2 linked regions of the Labrys monachus genome follow. The protein of the gene in region 1 interacts with the protein of each later gene in a pairwise test. Links are inferred from orthologs where the notes say so. Each region holds a gene or a part of one and is shown in the gene's direction. Other genes may lie near its edges. The genes, in order: J3R73_RS01945 and ptsN.

The links.
Region 2: the proteins of J3R73_RS01945 (region 1) and ptsN interact in binary tests that used the Escherichia coli proteins (3 or more experiments, as listed by UniProt). The link is inferred for Labrys monachus from one-to-one orthologs.

Annotation. Positions count from the first base shown.
Region 1 is NZ_JAUSVK010000001.1:424,319-434,819, reverse strand. Bases 2,399-5,593 are described here. They hold J3R73_RS01945 (DUF4118 domain-containing protein), read left to right. Parts: upstream 2,399-2,714; coding sequence 2,715-5,393; downstream 5,394-5,593. Other genes in these bases: J3R73_RS01940 (response regulator), read left to right, coding at 5,476-5,593; kdpC (potassium-transporting ATPase subunit KdpC), read left to right, coding at 2,399-2,570. In the rest of the region: potassium-transporting ATPase subunit KdpB, read left to right, coding at 1-1,757; more of kdpC, read left to right, coding at 1,965-2,398; more of J3R73_RS01940, read left to right, coding at 5,594-6,156; J3R73_RS01935 (LysE/ArgO family amino acid transporter), read right to left, coding at 6,387-6,986; J3R73_RS01930 (LysR family transcriptional regulator ArgP), read left to right, coding at 7,078-7,989; J3R73_RS01925 (SIS domain-containing protein), read right to left, coding at 8,454-9,461; J3R73_RS01920 (ATP-binding cassette domain-containing protein), read right to left, coding at 9,458-10,240; J3R73_RS01915 (alanine racemase), read right to left, coding at 10,250-10,501. UniProt on the Escherichia coli protein: Member of the two-component regulatory system KdpD/KdpE involved in the regulation of the kdp operon. KdpD may function as a membrane-associated protein kinase that phosphorylates KdpE in response to environmental signals.
Region 2 is NZ_JAUSVK010000001.1:2,282,476-2,292,579, forward strand. Bases 6,357-9,154 are described here. They hold ptsN (PTS IIA-like nitrogen regulatory protein PtsN), read left to right. Parts: upstream 6,357-7,422; coding sequence 7,423-7,887; downstream 7,888-9,154. Other genes in these bases: J3R73_RS10350 (2-hydroxyacid dehydrogenase), read left to right, coding at 6,357-6,467; hpf (ribosome hibernation-promoting factor, HPF/YfiA family), read left to right, coding at 6,704-7,285; J3R73_RS10365 (glutathione S-transferase family protein), read left to right, coding at 7,945-8,586; dapB (4-hydroxy-tetrahydrodipicolinate reductase), read right to left, coding at 8,618-9,154. In the rest of the region: J3R73_RS10325 (sugar phosphate isomerase/epimerase family protein), read right to left, coding at 1-148; J3R73_RS10330 (alpha/beta fold hydrolase), read right to left, coding at 281-1,348; J3R73_RS10335 (polyhydroxyalkanoate depolymerase), read left to right, coding at 1,498-2,859; modB (molybdate ABC transporter permease subunit), read left to right, coding at 2,942-3,649; J3R73_RS10345 (ABC transporter ATP-binding protein), read left to right, coding at 3,836-5,464; more of J3R73_RS10350, read left to right, coding at 5,526-6,356; more of dapB, read right to left, coding at 9,155-9,433; J3R73_RS10375 (GNAT family N-acetyltransferase), read right to left, coding at 9,519-10,010; tRNA (adenosine(37)-N6)-threonylcarbamoyltransferase complex dimerization subunit type 1 TsaB, read right to left, coding at 10,007-10,104. UniProt on the Escherichia coli protein: Seems to have a role in regulating nitrogen assimilation.

The DNA of each region.
Region 1 (10,501 bases):
GCACCAAGTCCGACCTCAAGGCCAAGCGCCTGCCGTCCGCCACCGCTCCGCGCGACCGGTACGAGTCGGTCGTGGCCGACAAGCTCAATGTCGGGGATATCGTCATCGTCGAGGCGGGCGACCTCGTTCCCGGCGACGGCGAGGTGGTCGAGGGCGTCGCCTCGGTCAACGAAAGTGCGATCACCGGCGAATCCGCGCCGGTGATCCGCGAATCCGGCGGCGACCGCTCGGCCGTCACCGGCGGCACGCAGGTCCTGTCCGACTGGATCAAGGTGCGCATCACCACCCAGCCGGGCTCCTCCTTCATCGACCGCATGATCGCGCTCGTCGAAGGAGCCGAACGCCAGAAGACGCCGAACGAGATCGCCCTCTCGATCCTGCTCTCGGGCATGACGCTGATCTTCCTGATCGCCGTCGCCACGCTGTGGGGCCTGGCCGGCTATTCCGGCACGATCGTCAGCGTCACCGTGCTGGTGGCGCTGCTGGTGACGCTGATCCCGACCACGATCGGCGGCCTCCTCTCCGCCATCGGCATCGCTGGCATGGACCGCCTGATCCGCTTCAATGTGGTGGCGACCTCGGGCCGTGCCGTCGAGGCGGCGGGCGACGTCGACACGCTGCTGCTCGACAAGACCGGCACCATCACCTTCGGCAACCGCATGGCCACCGAATTCCTGCCGGTGCCGGGCGTGACCGAGGAGCAGCTCGCCGCGGTGGTCGTGCTGGCGAGCCTCGCCGACGAGACGCCGGAAGGCCGCTCGATCATCGCGCTCGCCAAAGGCGATTACGGCGTCGAGGAGCCCGATCTCGCCGGCCGGCCCTCGACCGTCATCCCCTTCGCCGCGCAGACGCGCCTGTCCGGCATCGACTTCGACGGCCGCTCGATCCGCAAAGGCGCGGTGGATGCCGTCCTGAAGTTCGCCGGCGTCGCCGCCGACGCCGCGCCGCCCGCCTTCAGGCAGGCGGTCGACCGGGTCGCCCGCACCGGCGGCACGCCGCTGGGCGTCGCCGAGGGCGGCCGCATCCTCGGCGTCGTCCATCTCAAGGACGTGGTCAAGCCCGACATCAAGGAGCGCTTCGCCGAGCTGCGGGCCATGGGCATCCGCACCGTGATGGTCACGGGCGACAATCCGGTCACCGCCGCGGCCATCGCCTCGGAGGCCGGGGTCGACGACTTCCTCGCCGAAGCGACGCCGGAGGACAAGCTCGCCTATATCCGCAGGGAGCAGACCGGCGGCCGGCTGATCGCCATGTGCGGCGACGGCACCAACGACGCCCCCGCCCTCGCCCAGGCCGATGTCGGCGTCGCCATGCAGACCGGCACGCAGGCCGCGCGCGAGGCGGGCAACATGGTCGACCTCGACTCGAACCCGACCAAGCTGATCGAGATCGTCGGCATCGGCAAGCAGCTCCTGATGACGCGCGGCGCCCTCACCACCTTCTCGATCGCCAACGACGTGGCGAAATATTTCGCCATCATCCCGGCGCTGTTCATCGCGACCTATCCGGAACTGGGGGCGCTCAACGTGATGCACCTCGCTTCGCCGCAATCGGCCATCCTGTCGGCCGTGATCTTCAACGCGCTGATCATCGTCGCGCTGATCCCGCTGGCCCTGAAGGGCGTCACCTATCGTCCGGTCGGGGCGGCGGCGCTGCTCAGGCGCAACCTGGTGGTCTACGGGCTCGGCGGCATCCTCGTGCCGTTCGTCGGCATCAAGGCCGTCGATCTTCTCGTCGCGGCCCTGCACCTCGTGTGAGGCGATCGCATCTTCACCCTCCCCTGGAAGGGGAGGGTCGGCCTGAAAGGCCGGGGCGGGGTGGGAAACGTGCCACCACGAAGGTTCATGTGGAGATTGCTTTTACGAAGAAGGCACCCCCACCCCGACGCTCCGCATCGACCCTCCCCCTCCAGGGGAGGGGGGCCACACCGCAGTCATCCAACCTTCCGCTCCAAGGAGCACGCCATGCTTATCCATCTGCGCCCGGCCATCGTGATGATGGTCCTGTTCACCATCCTGACCGGCGGCATCTATCCTCTCCTCATCACCGGCATCGGCCAATATGTCTTTCCGTCCGCCGCGAATGGCAGCCTGGTCCTCGACGGCGGCAAGGTGGTGGGATCCGCCCTGATCGGCCAGAACTTCACCACCGACCGCTATTTCCAGGGGCGCCCCTCCGCGACCTCGGCGGCCGATCCCAACGACGCCACCAAGACGGTCGCCGCGCCCTATAACGCCGACAACTCGACCGGCTCCAATCTCGGTCCGACCTCCAAGCCCCTGGTCGACCGCATCACCGCCGGCATCGCCGATCTGCGCAAGCAGGGCGTGGCGGGCGAGGTTCCCGCCGACGCCGTCACGACCTCCGGCTCCGGCCTCGATCCGGACATCTCGCCGGCCTTCGCCGCCCTCCAGGTCTCTCGCATCGCCAAGGCCCGCAACCTGCCGGAGGATCAGGTGAAGGCGCTGGTCGATGCGCAGACGCAGGGCCGCCTCGCCGGCCTTGTCGGCGAGGCGCACGTCAACGTGCTGGCGCTCAACCTCGCCCTTGATGCCGTCAAGGCGAAATGAGACAAACAGGCGGGACGCGGAGCGGCACCAAGCGCCGCCTCGCGGCCTCCGAACGCCTGACGAGCCGGCCTTCAATCGATCCCGCATGCGTGCCGAGGCGCTTCGCGCCGCTTGCGGGATGACGCTTTCGTCTTGCAGGACCGCATGCCCCTTCCCGCGCGCGACACCGATGCCCGTCCCGATCCGAATGCGTTGCTGGCGCTCGCAGGCCGGGAGGGCCGCGGGCGCCTCACCGTCTTTCTCGGGGCCGCCCCCGGCGTCGGCAAGACCTATGCGATGCTGTCGCGGGCGCGCCGCGAGCGCGATGCGGGCGTCGACGTCGTCATCGGTATCGCCGAGACCCACGGCCGCGCCGAGACGGCGGCCCTGATCGAGGGACTCGAAGTGCTGCCCCGCCGCCGGATCGACTATCGCGGCCGGGCGCTCGAGGAGTTCGACATCGATGCGGCGCTCGCCCGCCGTCCCAGGCTCATCGTCGTCGACGAACTCGCCCACAGCAATGCGCCTGACAGCCGCCATCCCAAACGCTACCAGGACGTCGAGGAACTGATCGGCGCCGGCATCGACGTCTGGACGGCCGTCAACATCCAGCATCTCGAAAGCCTGGTCGACGTCGTCTCGCGCATCACCGGCGTCACCGTGCGCGAGAGCGTGCCGGACAGCGTGCTCAAGAAGGCCGACGAGGTCATCGTCGTCGACATCACGCCGACCGAGCTGATCCAGCGCCTGGAAGCCGGCAAGGTCTATCTGCCCGAGAACGCCCGGCGGGCCACCGAAGGCTTCTTCAAGCCCGGCAATCTCACCGCGCTGCGCGAACTGGCGCTCCGCCGCACCACCGACCGGGTGGACGATCAGATGATCGACTATCTGCGCCAGAACGCCATCGAGGGACCGTGGGAGACGGCGGACCGCCTGCTGGTCTGCATCGGCACCGACGCGCTGTCGGAAAAGGTGGTGCGCACCGCCGGCCGGCTCGCCAACGGCCTCAACGCCCATTGGCTGGTGGTGACGATCGAGCGTCCGGGCCAGGACATCGCCGACCCCGTCGCCATGCATCGGCTCGACCAGACCTTCCTGCTCGCCGAGCGGCTCGGCGCCGAGACGCGGCGCGTCAGCGGGCACGACTATGTCGGCGAGATCCTGCGCCTGGCCCGCCGCGAGAATGCCACCCAGATCGTGCTCGGCCGCGGCGAAGCCGGCTGGTGGCGGCGCATCGCCGGCCGCTCCCTGCCCGACGCCCTGCTGCGCCGCTCCAGCGACATCGGCATCTATGTGGTGACGAGCGAGGATACCGAGCCCCCGCCGACCCCCGGCAGGCGGCCGCGCCTGGCGCTGCTGCCCATGGCCAAGGCCGGCGCGCTCGCCGTCGGCTCCGTCGCCGCCGCCGTCGCCATCGGGTTGGGCCTGCAGCACTTCGTGCCCCTGCCCAACGTCTCCATGCTGTTCCTGATGGCGGTGCTGCTCTGCGCGCTGACGATCGGACGCACCGCCGCGATTGCCGCCGCCATCCTCTCCTTCTTCACCTATAATTTCTTCTTCATCGCGCCGGTCTACACCTTCACCATCGCCGAGCCGCACGAGCTGTTCGCGCTCGTCATCTTCCTCATCGTCGCCGTCACCACCGGCGATCTCGCCGGTCGCGTGCGCGACCGGGCGGAGGGAGCCGGCCGGCGGGCCGCCAGCACCCAGGCGCTCTACGAGTTCTCCCGCAAGCTCTCCGGCATCACCAGCGTGGACGACGTGCTGTGGGCCGCCGCGGCCCATGCCCAGGCGACGCTCGGCGGACGCGTGATCCTCGCCGTGCCGATCGAGGACGAACTCACCGTGACCGCGGCATGGCCGCCCGACATCGCGCTCGACACCACCGACATGACCGCCCTGCGCTGGGCCTTCGAGAAGAGGGAGAATGCCGGCAGGGGCACGGGCACGCTGCCCAACCTCGCTTTCCAGTACCGCCCCCTCCTCACGCCGCACGGCGCCGTCGGCGTCTTCGGCTTCGAGCGGCCGGAAGGTGGGCCCGGCCTGACGCCGACCGAGGACCGCATTCTCGTCGCCATCCTCGACCAGACGGCCATCGCCGTCGACCGCGCCCGCCTCGCCCGCGACAGCGCCCGCACCGCTGCCCTCGAGGAGAGCGAGAAATTGCGCAGCGCGCTGTTCTCCTCGATCTCGCACGATTTGCGCACGCCGCTCGCCTCGATCACCGGCGCGGTCACCAGCCTGCGGCAATTGGGCGAGCGCATGAGCGCGGCGAGCCGCGACGACCTCCTGGCCTCCATCGAGGAGGAGGCGGCGCGGCTGTCGCGCTTCGTCTCGAATCTCTTGGACATGACGCGCATCGAGGCGGGGGCGCTCAACGCGCGGCGGGACTGGGTCGACATCGCCGACGTCGTCCGCGCGGCGGCCGACCGCGCGCGCAAGGCCTTTCCCGACCGTGCCATCGACGTCAGCATCGCACCGGACCTGCCGCCCGTGCGCGGCGACAGCGCCCTGCTCGGACAGGTGCTGTTCAACCTGATCGACAATGCGCATAAATATGGCGCCGCCGACACGCCGACCGCGATCTATGCGCGGCGCGAAGGCGGCGAGGTGCTGATCTCGGTCATCGACCAGGGCAAGGGCATCCCGCCGGCCGATCTAGAACGCATCTTCGACAAATTCTACCGCCGCGGCAAGGTGGACGGACGCGCCGCCGGCACCGGGCTCGGCCTGTCGATCTGCCGCGGCTTCGTCGAGGCGATGGGCGGCACCATCGTCGCGGAAAGCCCGGCCGTCCGCAAGCGCGGGACGCGCATCGTCATCCGCCTGCCCATCGCCGCGTAAGACGCTTCGGGAGAGCGGTATCTTGCTGTATGCGTCGGCTACGAGGCATCGCCTCTCCTCTTTCAAAGCCGATCCCGACCCGATGCGCATCCTGGTTGTCGACGACGAGCCGCAGATCCAACGCTTCCTCAAGCCGGCCCTCACCGCCGCGGGCTACGAGGTCGCCGACGCCGCCAACGGCGCCGATGCCATGCGCCTGATCGCCACGGCGGCGCCCGATGTCGTCATCCTCGATCTCGGCCTTCCGGACATGGACGGCAAGGAGATCATCGCCAAGGTGCGGGAATGGTCGAAGGTGCCGATCATCGTGCTGTCGGCGCGCGACCGCGAGACGGAGAAGATCGCCGCGCTCGACCTCGGCGCGGACGACTATGTCGAGAAGCCCTTCGGCATCGGCGAGCTCATCGCCCGCATCCGCAACGCCTTGCGCCACAAGGCGCAGGACGCCGGGGCCTCGACGCGCTTCGAAACCGACGGCCTCGTCATCGACACGCTGAAGCGCCTGGTCACCCGCGACGGCGAGCCGATCCGGGTGACCCCGAAGGAATACGACCTCCTCGCCATGTTGGTGCGCCATGCCGGCCGCGTCGTCACCCATCGCCATCTGCTGACCTCGGTATGGGGCACGGCGCATGGCGACGACCTGCATTACCTCCGGGTCTTCATCGGCCAGTTGCGGGCCAAGATCGAACGCGACCCCGCCAACCCCAGGATCATCCAGACGGAGCCCGGCATCGGCTACAGGATCCGGGACGAGGCGTAACGCTCTTCGGAAGGCATGGTCTTCCCGGGACAGCAGGTTTCGAACTCCCATGCGCTGGCTCTGCCAGGCAAGGCGTGACTTTGGAGGGGCGATCACCCGATCGCCCTTCTTGGCAACACCGAGCTTGCAGGAAAGGAAGAGGTCGATCGGTGATCGACCCTCCAGTCGGGGCCTGGGTTGGCGTATGGGGCAAGAAGCAGCCTGAAAGCCTGCGGTCCCGGGGAAGGGTTCTACACCACCAGCTTCAGCGCCAGCCCGCACATCGTCATGCCGACGGAGGCGTCGAGCACGCGCCAGGAACCGGGCCGGGCGAAAAGCGGCCGCAGGAGCCGCGCGCCGTAGCCGAGCGAAAAGAAGAACAGGAAGGAGGCCATGCCGGCTCCGATGCCGAAGGCCGCCTTGTCGCCCTCATATTGCGTCGAGATCGACCCGAGCAGCATGACGGTGTCGAGATAGACATGCGGATTGAGCCAGGTGAAGGCGAGGCAGGTGGTCAGCGTCCGCGCCAGGCCCGGGCTGTCGATGGCCGAGGGGGCGAGCGTCCCGGTGTCGAGCAGCGCCGCGCGGAAGCTGCGCAGCCCGTAGGCGATGAGGAAGACCGCCCCGCCATAGCGCATCGCCGGTTCGAGCCAGGGCAATTCGGCACCGACGACGCTGAAGCCCGCTACGCCCGCGGTGATCAGGACGGCATCCGACAGGGCGCAGGCGAGGCAGACGGCGAAGACGTGTTCGCGCCGCAGCCCCTGGCGCAGAACGAAAGCGTTCTGCGCGCCGATCGCCACGATGAGGCTGAGACCGAGCAGAAATCCGGAGAGCAGAGCCGTGGTCATGGCGACATCCCTGTGGAGAGCGATTTGACTAGCCGCATCCCAACAATTAGAAAATTGATATAATTTAATCGTGATTTAGAAAAACTAATCCATGCTCGACTATGCCCTCATGGACGCCATGGCCCGCGTCGTGCGCACCGGCAGCTTCGACAAGGCGGCGCGGGAAATCGGCGTGACGCCGTCCGCGATCTCGCAGCGGGTGAAGCTGCTCGAGGAGCGGCTCGGCACCAGCCTGATCGTGCGCGGCCAGCCCTGCACGGCGACCGCCGCCGGCAAGCGCCTGTGCCGGCATGTCGAGGAGATCGGGTTGATGGAACTCAGCCTGCGCGCCGATCTCGGCCCGGTGATCCCGGCCGGGCGGGCGCCGACCATCCGCATCGCCGTCAACGCCGACAGCCTCGCCACCTGGTTCGTCCCGGCCCTCGCCGGCATCGAGGAACGGCTGTTCGACCTCGTCATCGACGACGAGAGCAACACGGCCGAATGGCTGCGGCGCGGCGAGGTCAGCGCGGCCGTCAGCACTGCGCCCGGACCCGTCCGCGGCTGCGGCAGCCGGTCCCTGGGCGCGCAGACCTACATCGCCACGGCGAGCCCGGCCTTCATGCGGCGCTGGTTCGCCGGCGGCGTCGGCGAAGACGCCCTGCGGGCCGCCCCAAGCATCACCTTCAACACCAGCGACGAATTGCAGGACCGCTGGCTCGCCGAGACCTTCGGGCAGTCTTTGCCCCGGCCCAGCCACTGGATCCCGTCCTCGCACGGCTTCGTCGACGCGGCGCTCGCCGGCATCGGCTGGGGCATGAACCCCGCCTCGCTGGTCGAACCGCATCTGGCGGCGGGCCGGCTGGTCGCGCTGGTGCCGGGCCGGCCCCTGCTGGTCCCGCTGTTCTGGCATTGGAGCCGGGCGGTGGAAGGCGCGCTGAAAGACATCACCGCCTCGATCGTACGGACGGCACGGACCCGGCTGGCCGCCCCTCCCTCCCCTGGAGGGGGAGGGTCGGCCTGAAAGGCCGGGGTGGGGTGCGAAACGCAGGTCGTGCTTGAAAACAATCCTTTCCAGCGAGGCGGGGTCACCCCACCCCGACGCTGCGCGTCGACCCCCCCTCCAGGGGAGGGTGGGCGCCTCATATGGGCTTTCGGTCGACGGTCACTGCCCAGATCCAAGATTTGGATCCCAGAAGCGTGGCTTTCCGGCACCACTCCACCCTCCCCTGGAGGGGGAGGGTCGGCCTGAAGGGCCGGGGCGGAGTGGAATACGCAGGTCATGCTTGAAAACAATCCTTTCCAGCGAGGCGGGGTCACCCCACCCCGACGCTGCGCGTCGACCCTCCCCCTCCAGGGGAGGGTGGGATGCGCCTCATAATGGCTTTCGGTCGGCCGTTACCGCACGGCTCCACGATCTGGATCGTAGAAGCGTGGATTTCTGGCGCCACGTCACCCTCCCCTCCCGGACAGGGTGCTGTGCCGGCCCTACCGCGTCTCCGTCACCTTCTGCAAAAGCCGCGGCTTGTCGGGATTGCGGCCACGCCGGCGGGCGATGCGCTCGGCGCTGCCGTAGAAGGTCTGGATCATGCTGAGCGGATCGAGCGCCGGATGGCCGGCGGGCCGGAAGTCGGGCTGGAGGATATGGGCCCCGGCCCGGCTGAGCCGCTCGACGCTCTCGGCCGTCGTGGCAGCCGCCGCGTCGCGCGCCGCGAAGACGAGGACGGGAAAGCCCTCCTCGACCAGTTCCATCGGCCCGTGCATGACTTCGGCGGCCGAAAAGGCTTCGGCATGCAGGCCGCTGGTCTCCTTCAGCTTCAGCGCCGCTTCCTGGGCCATCGGCAGCGAGGGGCCGCGCCCGAGCACATAGAGCGATCGCGCCTGCGGCACCCTGTCCTCGACGGCGGTCCAGCGCAGGGCCTGCGCCGCGGCGAGATCCTCCGGCAGGCGGGCCAGGGCCTCGCTGAAGCCCGCATCGCTGCCGCAGGCGCCGACCAGCGCCGCGGCCATCGCGGCGGAGGTGATGAAGGTCTTGGTCGCCGCGACGCTCAATTCCGGCCCCGCCATCAGCGGCAGGCAGACATCGGCGTCGGCCGCCAGCGGCGAGGCGGCGTCGTTGGTGATCGCCACCGTCGGCACGCCCGCCCGCCTGGCCTCGGCTTGGAAGGCGAGGATGTCCGGGCTCCGGCCGGATTGCGAAATCGTCACCAGCAGCGTGTCGCGCAGATGCAGCCTCGCGCCGTAGATCGAGACCACGGACGCACCGACCGAGCAGCAGGGCACGCCGAGCATGATCTCGGCCAGATATTTGAAGTAGGACGCCGCATGGTCGGAGGAGCCGCGGGCGCAGGTGACGAAATGCGAGGGCCGGCGCTCGCGGAACAGCCGCCCGAATTCGGCGAGCGCCGCGCGATTGGCGTCCAGCATGCGCGCCACGGCCTGCGGCGCCTCCGCCGTCTCCAGCGCCATCAGGGTGGTTTCGGTGCCCGCGCTCATGTGCTCAACCCCGTGATCATGGAGACGATCTCGTTCTTGTCGGTGCTGCGGGTGTCGCGGACGCCGATCTGCCTGCCCCGCCGGAGCACGCAGATGCGATCGGACAGGCGGAAGACCTGGTCGAGGCTGTGGCTGACGATCAGGATCGGCAGATTGCGCGCCTTGAGGCCGGCGATGATCTTCTCGACCTTGGCGGTTTCCGCAACGCCGAGCGCCGCCGTCGGCTCGTCCATCAGTACCAGCTTGGTCGCCCAATGGGTGGCGCGGGCGATGGCGATGCCCTGGCGCTGGCCGCCCGAGAGGTCGCGGATCGTCGCCCTTGCCGAGGGAATGCGGACGTCGAGTTCCTTCACCAGGCTTTCCGTCTCGGTGATCATGCGCTTGCGGTCGAGGCGGCGCAGCGGCCCGGTGACGAGTTCCTTGCCGAGGAACATGTTCATGTAGACGGGCTGGGCGTCGGCGAGGGCGAGGTCCTGGTAGACGACCTGGATGCCGAGAGCCTGGGAGTCGCTGGGATCGGTCATCGCCACCTCGGCGCCGTCGATCAGGATGCGGCCCTGCGTGGCGGGCTGCACCCCGGCGATGATCTTGACCAGCGTCGACTTGCCGGCGCCGTTGTCGCCGACCAGCGCCACGACCTCGCCGGCATGGATGTCGAGGTCGACCCGCTCCAGCGCGATGATGCCGCCGAAGGCCTTGTGGATGTTCTGCAGCGACAGGACCGGGACATCGGCACCGGGCGCCTTGCTCTGGCCTTGAGACTGGGACTGGGCTTGCATGGCGGCTCCTTACAAAGGCCAGTCGGCAGGACGGCCGAAGGCGTCATGGATGGTTTCGACCACGGGCGTGCCGCTGGAAAGGCCGGCGATTCCGGCGGTGTAGGCGCGCGTCACGAAGGCCTGCGGACGGAAGCCGAAGACGACGCTGTCGCCGACGCGCGGCCGCACCGCGCCGCTCGCATCGACCATGCCGTAATAGTCGATCGAGGCGGGCACGGGGATCTCGACGCCGGCCAGCGCCGCATCCGACACCGTCGGCTC
Region 2 (10,104 bases), 1.9 Mb from region 1 along the record:
TGCCGGCGATCACGAGGTCATAGGCATAAGCGGGGATCTCGACATAGCCGAGGCCGAGACCGGCCATGTCGTCGAGGGTGGCGGCGAAGTCGGAGAGGTCGGGCTGGCCTTCGCGCGCGGCGAGACCGACTGGAATGGAAAGCGACATGGCGGGCCTGGGAAATGAACGATGGCGGGAGGACGGCGACGCCAAGCCTTACATGATTTCCAAGCCTTGCATGATCTCAATGACGGTCACACGGGGCCGTTGGCGCCGCCTTTGCCCGTTGCGGCCGGTCCATCACTCGCGCAGGAACGCCAGCAGGTCCTGGTTGAACGCGTCGGGTGCCTCCAGATGCGGCACATGGCCGAGGCCCGGAAAGACGACAAGGCGGCAATGCCGGGCCTCCGCGCAGGCGTCCCGGGCCAGCACCGGGAAATCGCCCATCCTGGCGGCGACCTCGGGCGGCGCATAGGCCCGCAGCGGCGTCGTGCGGTCGGCCCCGCCCACCATCATCAGCATCGGCATCTCCAGGAAGCGGTATTCATAGCGCACCGGCTGGCGGTAGATCATCTGGTAGGTCAGGGCCACCGCCATTGCATAGCGGTCGAACTCGCCGCTGAGGCCGATGCGGGCGCGCCATTCGACGAAGGGTTCGTACTGGCTTGCGGGCAGCACGGGGAAATAACGCTTGATGAAGGCCCGGTACTGCTCGACCGTCTGGTTGCGCTCGGCCTCGAACAGCGTCCGGGTGGTCTGCGGCGGAATCGAGAGGCGGTAATCTTCGAGGCCGATCGGGTCCTCCAGCACGAGCCGCCGAATCCGGGAGGGAAAGGTGCGGGCGAAGCGGACGGCCAGCATGCCGCCGGTCGAATGGCCGATCAGGTCGACATCGCTGACGTGCAGGCTGTCGAGCAGCCGGGCGGTGTTGGCGGCCAGGACATCGAAGGAGTAGTCGATTTCCGGCTTGGACGATTTGTTGAAGCCGATCTGGTCGGGTACGACGACACGATAGCCGGCGCCGGCCAGGGCCTCGATCGTCAGGCGCCAGTAGGAACTGTCGAAATTCTTGCCGTGGAAGAGAAGGGCCGTGCGCCCGTTCGGCGTGGCTGACGGCGCCACGTCCATATAGGCCATGCGCAGGGCCTGACCCTGCTCCTCGACGGGCATGAAATGGACGGGATAGGGATAGGGCCAGGATTCAAGGCCGATCCCCAGCGCCTGCGTGTAAACGGGGCCTTGGATTCCGGCGGGGGCTGCCGTCTGGGCCGCGGCCGGAAGGCAGGCGAAAGCGAGACAGAAAGCGACGAGCGTCGCGGCCCCATGAAGGGCGCGCCATGCCGGCGGGAAACGAAATTTGGATGACACCCGGGATCTCCTGCTGCAAGGTGCACTGCACAATTTAGAAGACGAATGACGCCGCCGGCCCTTGCGCCCCCGCATAAAGCGCGCCAGTTTGTTGATAATTCGACGGCTAACCTGCACGGGATGGGCAGACCATCCCCTTGGGTATTGTGATGTTTGACAATTTTTCAGGTGACGGGCTCGGCGTGCTCTCCGCGCCGGTCTATTCGCTTTACGAAGCCACGCATGCGGCCCTGGGCCCCTCCCGCGCTTTTTCCGACGCGACCAGGGCATTCTTCGAGAATCCCGGCAACCCCTTTTCGAAGACGCCGTGGGCCAAGTCGGTGGTGGCCGCCTGTGAGGTGTTCGAGCGCGTGACGCGCCGCTACGGCAAGCCGGCCTTCGGCATCAAGGACGTGCTGGTCGGCGGCGAGCGCGTGGCGGTGCATGAGGAAATCGTCTGGCAGCGGCCCTTCTGCAACCTCCTGCATTTTTCCCGCGCCGTCCGCGGCGCTCGCCGGCCCGACCCGAAGCTGCTGATCGTGGCGCCGATGTCGGGCCATTATGCGACGCTGCTCCGCGGCACCGTGGCGGCGTTCCTGCCCAATCACGAGGTCTACATCACCGATTGGGTCGATGCCCGCATGGTGCCGGCCGCGGAAGGCCGCTTCGATCTCGACGACTACATCGACTATGTCATTTCCATGCTGCACACGCTCGGCCCCGACACCCATGTGGTCGGGGTCTGCCAGCCTTCGGTGCCGGTGATGGCGGCGGTCTCCCGCATGGAAGCCGAGCAGGACCCCTATATCCCGCAGACCATGACGCTGATGGGCGGACCGATCGATACCCGCCTGTCGCCGACCAAGGTCAACGACGTCGCGGTCGACAAGGGCATCGACTGGTTCCGCAGCAACGTCATCACCAAGGTGCCGTTTCCGCATCCCGGCTTCATGCGCGACGTCTATCCCGGCTTCCTGCAGCTGAGCGGCTTCATGACGATGAACATCGATCGCCACGTCAACGCGCACAAGTCTCTCTATTTCGACCTCGTGCGCGGCGACGGCGACAATGCCCAGAAGCATCGCGAATTCTATGACGAATATCTCTCGGTCATGGATCTCACCGCCGAGTTCTACCTGCAGACGGTGGAGACCGTGTTCATCAATTTTGCCCTCGCCAAGGGCGAGATGACCCACCGGGGCAAGCCGGTCGATCCCGCCGCGATCCGCAACGTCGCCCTGCTGACCGTGGAGGGCGAGAACGACGACATCACCGGCCATGGCCAGACCCAGGCCGCGCACGGGCTGTGCGTCAATCTTCCGCCGGAGAAGAAGGCCCATTACACCCAGATGGGCGTCGGCCATTACGGCGTGTTCAACGGTTCCCGCTTCCGTTCGGAGATCGCGCCGCGCATCGCCGATTTCATCCGCTCCAACGCCGCGCCGAGCGTCGTCCCGCGGGGCGGCGGCGCCGCCAAGCGGCCGGTTTCCTCCGATGCCGAGCGCCCCAAGCCTCGCCTGGTCAAGGAATGACCCTGGTGCTTTGCGGCGCCTGCCGATGGAACCGCCGGCCGTCGGCATGAGCCGGACGTGGTGAACCGCCGGGAGGAAGGCGATGGACGTGCTGTCGCCTGAGGAATGGACGGCGCTTCGGCTCAGCCTTCAGATCGCCGGGCTCGCCACGATGCTGTCGCTCGTGCCGGCCATCGCCGCCGCCTGGATCCTCGCGCGCCGCGATTTTCCCGGCAAGGCGCTGTTCGACGGCCTCATCCACCTGCCCCTGGTGCTGCCGCCGGTGGTCACCGGCTATGTCCTGCTGGTCCTGTTCGGGCGCAACGGCGAGATCGGCGCCTTTCTGGCCGTGCATTTCGGCGTGGTGCTCGCCTTCCGCTGGACCGGGGCGGCCCTGGCCTGCGCCGTCATGGGCTTTCCCCTCATGGTGCGCGCCATCCGTCTGGCCATCGAGGCCGTCGACCCGCGGCTCGAGGCGGCGGCCGGCACCCTCGGCGCCAATCCCTTCCTCGCCTTCGGCGTGGTGACGCTGCCCCTCGCTTTGCCCGGCATCATCGCCGGCATGGTGCTCGCCTTTGCCAAGGCGCTCGGCGAATTCGGCGCCACCATCACCTTCGTCTCCAATATTCCCGGCGAGACGCAGACCCTGTCCGCCGCGATCTACACCGCGCTCCAGGATCCCAATGGCGACCGCACCGTCCTGCGGCTGACCCTGGTGTCCGTGGCGCTGGCTCTTGCCGCCCTCATCGTCTCCGAAGCCTTGGCGAGGCGGGCACGGGCCCGCATCGGCCAGGGGCGCGTGGACGGCTAAACCAAAATGCGTCCAGGCAGGGGTGGTCCACCAATTTAACGCATTGGTATCAAAAGAATTTTGCAATCCCTGGTGATCCGATCCGACGGCAGAACACGCCAGAATCCGATTCAATTGCCCCCGATTCTGCCTTAAGGCTTGAGGGAGCACCCGCCCTTCGTCGTGAACCGCGAGATTCAGCCCCGGATGACCACGCCTCTTCTCGACGTCCGCGATCTCTCGGCCGCATTCCATCAGGACGGCGAAACCACGCTTGCGGTCGATCGCGTCTCCTTCGCCCTCGACAAGGGCGAGACCCTGGCGCTCGTCGGCGAATCCGGTTCCGGCAAGTCGGTCACCGCGCTCTCGATCGTCCAGCTCCTCAATTATCCCGCCGCGTCGCACCCCTCCGGCCGCATCCTGTTCAAGGGGCGCGATCTCATGGGCGCGCCCGAGCCGGTGATGCGCAAGGTGCGCGGCGCCGACATCACCATGGTGTTCCAGGAGCCGATGACCTCGCTCAATCCGCTGCATAGCGTCGAGCGGCAGATCGGCGAGATTCTCAGCGTGCATCAGGGCATGTCGCGGCAGGCGGCGCGGGTGCGCACGCTCGACCTGCTGCGCCAGGTCGGCATCCGCGACGCGGACAAGCGGCTCGATGCCTTTCCGCATCAATTGTCCGGCGGCCAGCGCCAGCGCGTGATGATCGCGATGGCGCTGGCGAACGACCCGGACCTTCTCATCGCGGACGAGCCGACCACGGCGCTCGACGTCACGGTCCAGGCGCAGATCCTCGCCTTGCTGAAGGACATCCAGCGGCGCACCGGCATGGCGATGCTGTTCATCACCCATGATCTCGGCATCGTGCGCAAGCTCGCCGACCGGGTCTGCGTCATGCTGAAGGGCCGCATCGTCGACGCCGGGCCGACCCATGAGGTGTTCGCCAACCCCACCAGCGACTATACCAGGCGCCTGCTCGCCGCCGAGCCGAAAGGCCGGCCAACGCCGTTCGATCCCGATGCCCGCACCATCGTCACCACGGAAGGGCTGGAGGTCTGGTTCCCGATCAAGGCCGGCCTGATGCGCAGGACCGTCGGCTATGTGAAGGCGGTCGACGGTATCAGCGTCGCGGTGAAGGAGGGCCAGACGCTCGGCGTCGTCGGGGAGTCCGGATCCGGCAAGACCACGCTGGGCCTCGCCATCCTTCGCCTGATTTCGAGCAAGGGGCCGATCGCCTATCTCGGCCGGCCGATCCAGGGCCTCGGCCGGGCCGCGATGAACCCGCTGCGCAAGGACATGCAGATCGTGTTCCAGGATCCCTATGGCGCGTTGTCGCCGCGGCTTTCGATCGCCCAGATCGTCGAGGAGGGGCTGCTGGTCCAGGGCAAGGCGATGTCGGCCGCCCGGAGGCGCGAGGCCGTCGCGGCGACCCTCGTCGGTGTCGGCATCGATCCGGCGGTGATGGACCGCTATCCGCACGAATTCTCCGGCGGCCAGCGCCAGCGCATCGCCATCGCCCGCGCCATGGTGCTGGAGCCCCGCTTCGTCGTGCTCGACGAGCCCACCTCGGCGCTCGACATGTCGGTGCAGGCCCAGATCGTCGATCTGCTGCGCGAGTTGCAGCAGCGCCACAAGCTGGCCTATCTCTTCATCAGCCACGACCTCAAGGTCGTCCGCGCCCTTGCCAACGAGGTGATGGTGATGCAGGCGGGCAAGGTGGTCGAACACGGGCCGGCGACGGAGATCTTCGACCATCCGCGCGAGGACTACACCAAGGCGCTGCTGGCGGCGGCCTTCTCGATCGAGGCCGTGGACGTCGATGCCGTGAGCCAGTGATCCGCACCACGCCGCCCGCCACCGCGCGTCCCCCCATCCCTTCCATTCAGGTCCGGCTGTCATGGCTCTTCTTCTCTGCATCACCCAGTGGGACGCCGCGCGCTGGCTCGACCGGCTGCGCCGCCTCGCGCCCGATCGCGACATCCGCGCCTGGCCGGATGTCGGCGACCCCGCCGAGATCACCTATGCCGCCGTATGGAAGCAGCCGCCGGGCCTGCTGGCGACCTTCCCCAATCTCCGGGGAATCGTCTCTCTGGGCGCGGGGGTCGACCATGTGCTGGCCGATCCCGCGCTGCCGCCGGTGCCGCTCGGGCGGGTGATCGACGACAGCCTCACCCACCGCATGAGCGAATGGGTGGTGATGCATGCGCTGATGCATCTGCGCAACCAGGCCGGCTACCAGGCGCTGCAGCGCCAGAGGATCTGGCGCGAGCTCGATCCCTCGCCCGAGGCGCGCGAGCTGCGCGTCGGGGTGATGGGTCTCGGCGTGCTCGGCCTCGATGCGGTGCGCAAGCTCGCCCTCATGGGCTTTGACGTCGCGGGATGGAGCCGGACGCCCAAGCAGGTCGACGCCATTCCCTGCTTCGCGGGCGAGGACCTCGACCGCTTTCTCGCACGGACGGATCTGCTCGTATCGCTCCTGCCGCTGACGCCGGCGACGCGCGGCATCCTCGACCGGAGCCTGTTCGGGAAGCTGGCGCGCGACGGCGTCTTCGGCGCGCCGATCCTGATGAATGCCGGGCGCGGCGGCCTGCAGGTCGAGGCCGACATCCTCGCCGCGCTGGACGACGGCACCCTGCGCGCCGCCACCCTCGATGTGTTCGAGAGCGAGCCCCTGCCCCCCGAGAGCCCGCTCTGGCTGCATCCGAACGTCACCATCTCCCCGCACAATTCCTCGATCTCGGACGAGGAGGCGGTCGGCCGCTTCGTGCTCCGCCAGGTCGAGCGGCATGAACGCGGCCTGCCTTTCGAGGCGCCGGTGGATATCGCCAGGCAGTATTGAGGGCGCGCGCCCGGCCGGCCTCGGCATCCGCGCCCAAGCCGTTGACAAACAAGCCGTATTCGAGCCCGTCCGGCAGGAAGCCGCGGCGTGGATTACATCCTTTTAAGGCGGGGCGAAAACGCATCGGCGTTGACGCGGGATCAAGACGGTCCTACCTAGATGGGTGGGCCGGTCCTGACGGCCGGTTCGTGGATGCAGGCCCCTCAGGCCTGCTTATCTCAGAAGCGGAGCGAAGCATGACCTTGCGTGTCTCCGGACAAAATCTCGACATTGGCGAGGCGTTGCGTACCCACGTCCAGGCGCGGGTGGCCGATAGCCTGTCGAAGTATTTTGACCACGACTATACCGGACATGTCACCGTTAAGAGGGAGGGGACGGGGTTTCGGACCGACTGCCTCATCCATCTCTCCACGGGTCTTACGCTGCAGACGGAATCGATGGCGCATGACCCGCATGCCAGTGTCGACCTGGCGACGGAACGGCTCACAAAGCGGCTCAAGCGCTACAAGCACCGCATCAAGGACTATCATGCCGGGCCCGACTCGGGGGCCGACGGCGAATCCATCGACTACGTCATCGCCGCCCCGGACGAGGAGGAAGCGGCGCCCGGCGAATTCACGCCGGTGATCGTCGCCGAGAATTCCAAGCGCATGAAACGCCTCTCGGTCAGCCAGGCGGTGACCGACCTCGATCTGACCGGCGCCGGAGCCCTGGTGTTTCGCCACGCTGGACATGGCCGCGTGAACGTGGTTTACCGCCGCTCCGACGGCCATATCGGCTGGATCGACCTGCCGCATGTTGCGGCGGACGCATCCTGACCGGCCCATCAATCATGCGCCTGCCTCGACGAGAGGCGGGCGCCGGGCCGGTGGCGAACCGGCAGGCAAACACGAACAAGATTGAGCCGACGATCGCCTCGAGTGCGGCCGTGCTCGAACCATCCGCGAGGAATTCGATGCCTCTGAGCGATCTGCTGCCGCAGGATGCGGTGCTTCCGGCGCTGAAGGTAAACTCAAAAAAGCAGGCTTTGCAGGAAATTTCCGCCCAGGCGGCGGCTTTGACCGGTATCGGCGAACGCGAAATCTTCGACACGCTCCTGCAGCGCGAGCGGCTGGGATCCACCGGCGTCGGCAACGGCATCGCCATTCCGCACGGCAAGCTCGGCAAGATCAACCGGATTTTCGGTCTTTTCGCCCGGCTCGAAAGGCCGATCGACTATGAGGCGCTGGATGGCCAGCCCGTCGACCTGATCTTCCTGCTGCTGGCCCCCGAAAGCGCGGGCGCCGACCATCTGCGTGCGCTGTCGCGTATCGCGCGCATGTTGCGGGATCCCGGCATCGTCCAGAAATTGCGCGCGACCCGCGACGGCGCGGGGCTCCACGCCATCCTCTGCGACGAGCCGGCATCCCACGCTGCATAGGACGGACCGGCCCGCGGTGCGATGACCGCCTGCGGCCGCCGCGGGAGGGCTGCTGGCATGTTGACGGTCTGGGGACGCAAGACATCGTCGAATGTGCAGGCGCTGATGTGGTGCATCGGCGAATTGGAGCTTGCGTTCAGGCGGCACGACGTCGGCCACAACTATGGCGGCAACGACACGCCGGCCTTCCTGGCGATGAATCCCAACGGCACGGTTCCGGTGCTGCGGGACGGGGAGGGCGAGCCGTTGTGGGAGACGGGCGCGATCCTGCGCTATCTCGCCAATCGCTATGGCGAGCCGCCCTTCTGGCCTGCGGACATCGAGACGCGCAGCCGGGTCGACATGTGGGCCGAATGGTCGAAGATCAATATCGCCCTGAACTTCACGGTGCCGATCTTCTGGCGCGCCGTGCGCACGGCGCCGAAGGACCGCGACGAGGCGGCGATCCGCCGGGCGGTCGGCGAACTCGGCGCCAGGCTGGACATCGCCGAGACCCGCCTCGCCCGCCATGCCCATCTGGCGGGCGAAGCCTTCACGCTCGCCGATATCCAGTTCGGCCATGTGCTCTACCGCTATTTCGACATGGCGATCGAGCGGCCCGGCCATCCCGCCCTGCGCCGCTACTACGACCGGCTGACGGAGCGGGCGGCGTTCCGGGAGCATGTCATGATTTCCTACGAGGATCTGCGCGTGCGCTGATCCCCGGCCGGCCAGGCCGACCTCCGTCCCGCTACAGGTCGGCGAGGCCGAGCACGTCGGCCATCGTGTAGAGGCCCGGCTTGCGCCCCTGGCCCCACATCGCCGCCTTGAGCGCGCCGTTCGCGAAGATCGTGCGGCTCTCCGCCTTGTGCGAGAATTCGATCCTCTCGCCCTCGCCGGCGAAGATCACGCTGTGCTCGCCGACGACCGTGCCCCCGCGCAGGGTCGCAAAGCCGATATGCCCCTTCTGGCGCGCGCCGGTGTGGCCGTCCCGCACCCGGTCCGCATGGCCGGCGAGATCGACGCCGCGCCCGGCGGCGGCCGCTTCCCCGAGCAGGAGCGCGGTGCCCGAGGGCGCGTCGACCTTGCGGTTGTGATGCATTTCGAGGATCTCGATGTCGAATTCGGCGTCGAGGCTCCTGGCCACCCGCTTGACCACGGCTGCGAGCAGGTTCACGCCGAGGCTCATATTGCCCGACTGCACGATCACGGCATGGCGGCCGGCCGCCCTCAGGCGCGCCATGTCCTCGCTGGACAGGCCGGTGGTGCCGACGACATGCACGATGCGCATCTGCGCGGCGAGGGCCGAGAGCTCCACCGTCGCCGCCGGGGCGGTGAAGTCGACGATGCCCTCGGCGCCGGTGAGGAGGGCGAGCGGATCGTCGGTGACGAGGACGCCATTGGGTTCGAGGCCCGCCAGCCTGCCGGCGTCCTGGCCGATCAGGGGGGAGCCCGCCCGCTCGATGGCGCCGGCGAGGACGACGCCGGGCGTCGCGCCGATCAGCCGGACGAGGGCCTGCCCCATGCGCCCGCCGGCGCCCGCTACCACGAGCCTCATATCCGCCATCGTTCTTCTCCTTGTGCCGATTGTGCCGAACGGTTCGCGGTCCGTCGAACGTCGGGGTGACGCGTGGTTGAAACATCGCACGGCATCAGCGCAGGCTTCGTTCCATGACGAGCGCCGCGGCGGCGGCTCCGCCCTTGCGGGCGTAATAGGCGGCGCGCCGTCCGATCTCGACGAAGCCGTGGCGGTCATAGAGCCGGCGCGCCGCGACATTGTCCTCCGCGACTTCGAGGAACACCTTCTTGATGCCGGCGGCGGCGAGGCGCGCCAGATGATGCTGCATCAGCAGGGTGGCCAGCCCCGTCCGCCGTGCCGCCGGCGCCACGGCGACGGTAAAGATCTCGGCTTCGTCCAGGACGAGGCGGGACATGGCAAAGCCCGTCGGACTGCCGCGCCCTCCCGGCCGCGCCACATGGGCGACCACCATGCGGTCGGCGAGCAGGTGCTCGAATTCATAGATGTCCCAGCCCCGCTCGAAGCTGGCGGCATGGATGGCGGCGAGCCCGGCCGCATCGGCGGTCTGCGCATCGGCGACGACCGGCGGCTGCGGCCTGCCGAACCAGGGCCAGTTCCCGCTCATTGCCGTGCAACCTGGCCGTTCTGCTGCGGCGTGGCGTCGGCGGGCTTGAGATAATAGGGCCGCGGCGGCGATTCCGCGGGATCGGCGAGCAGCC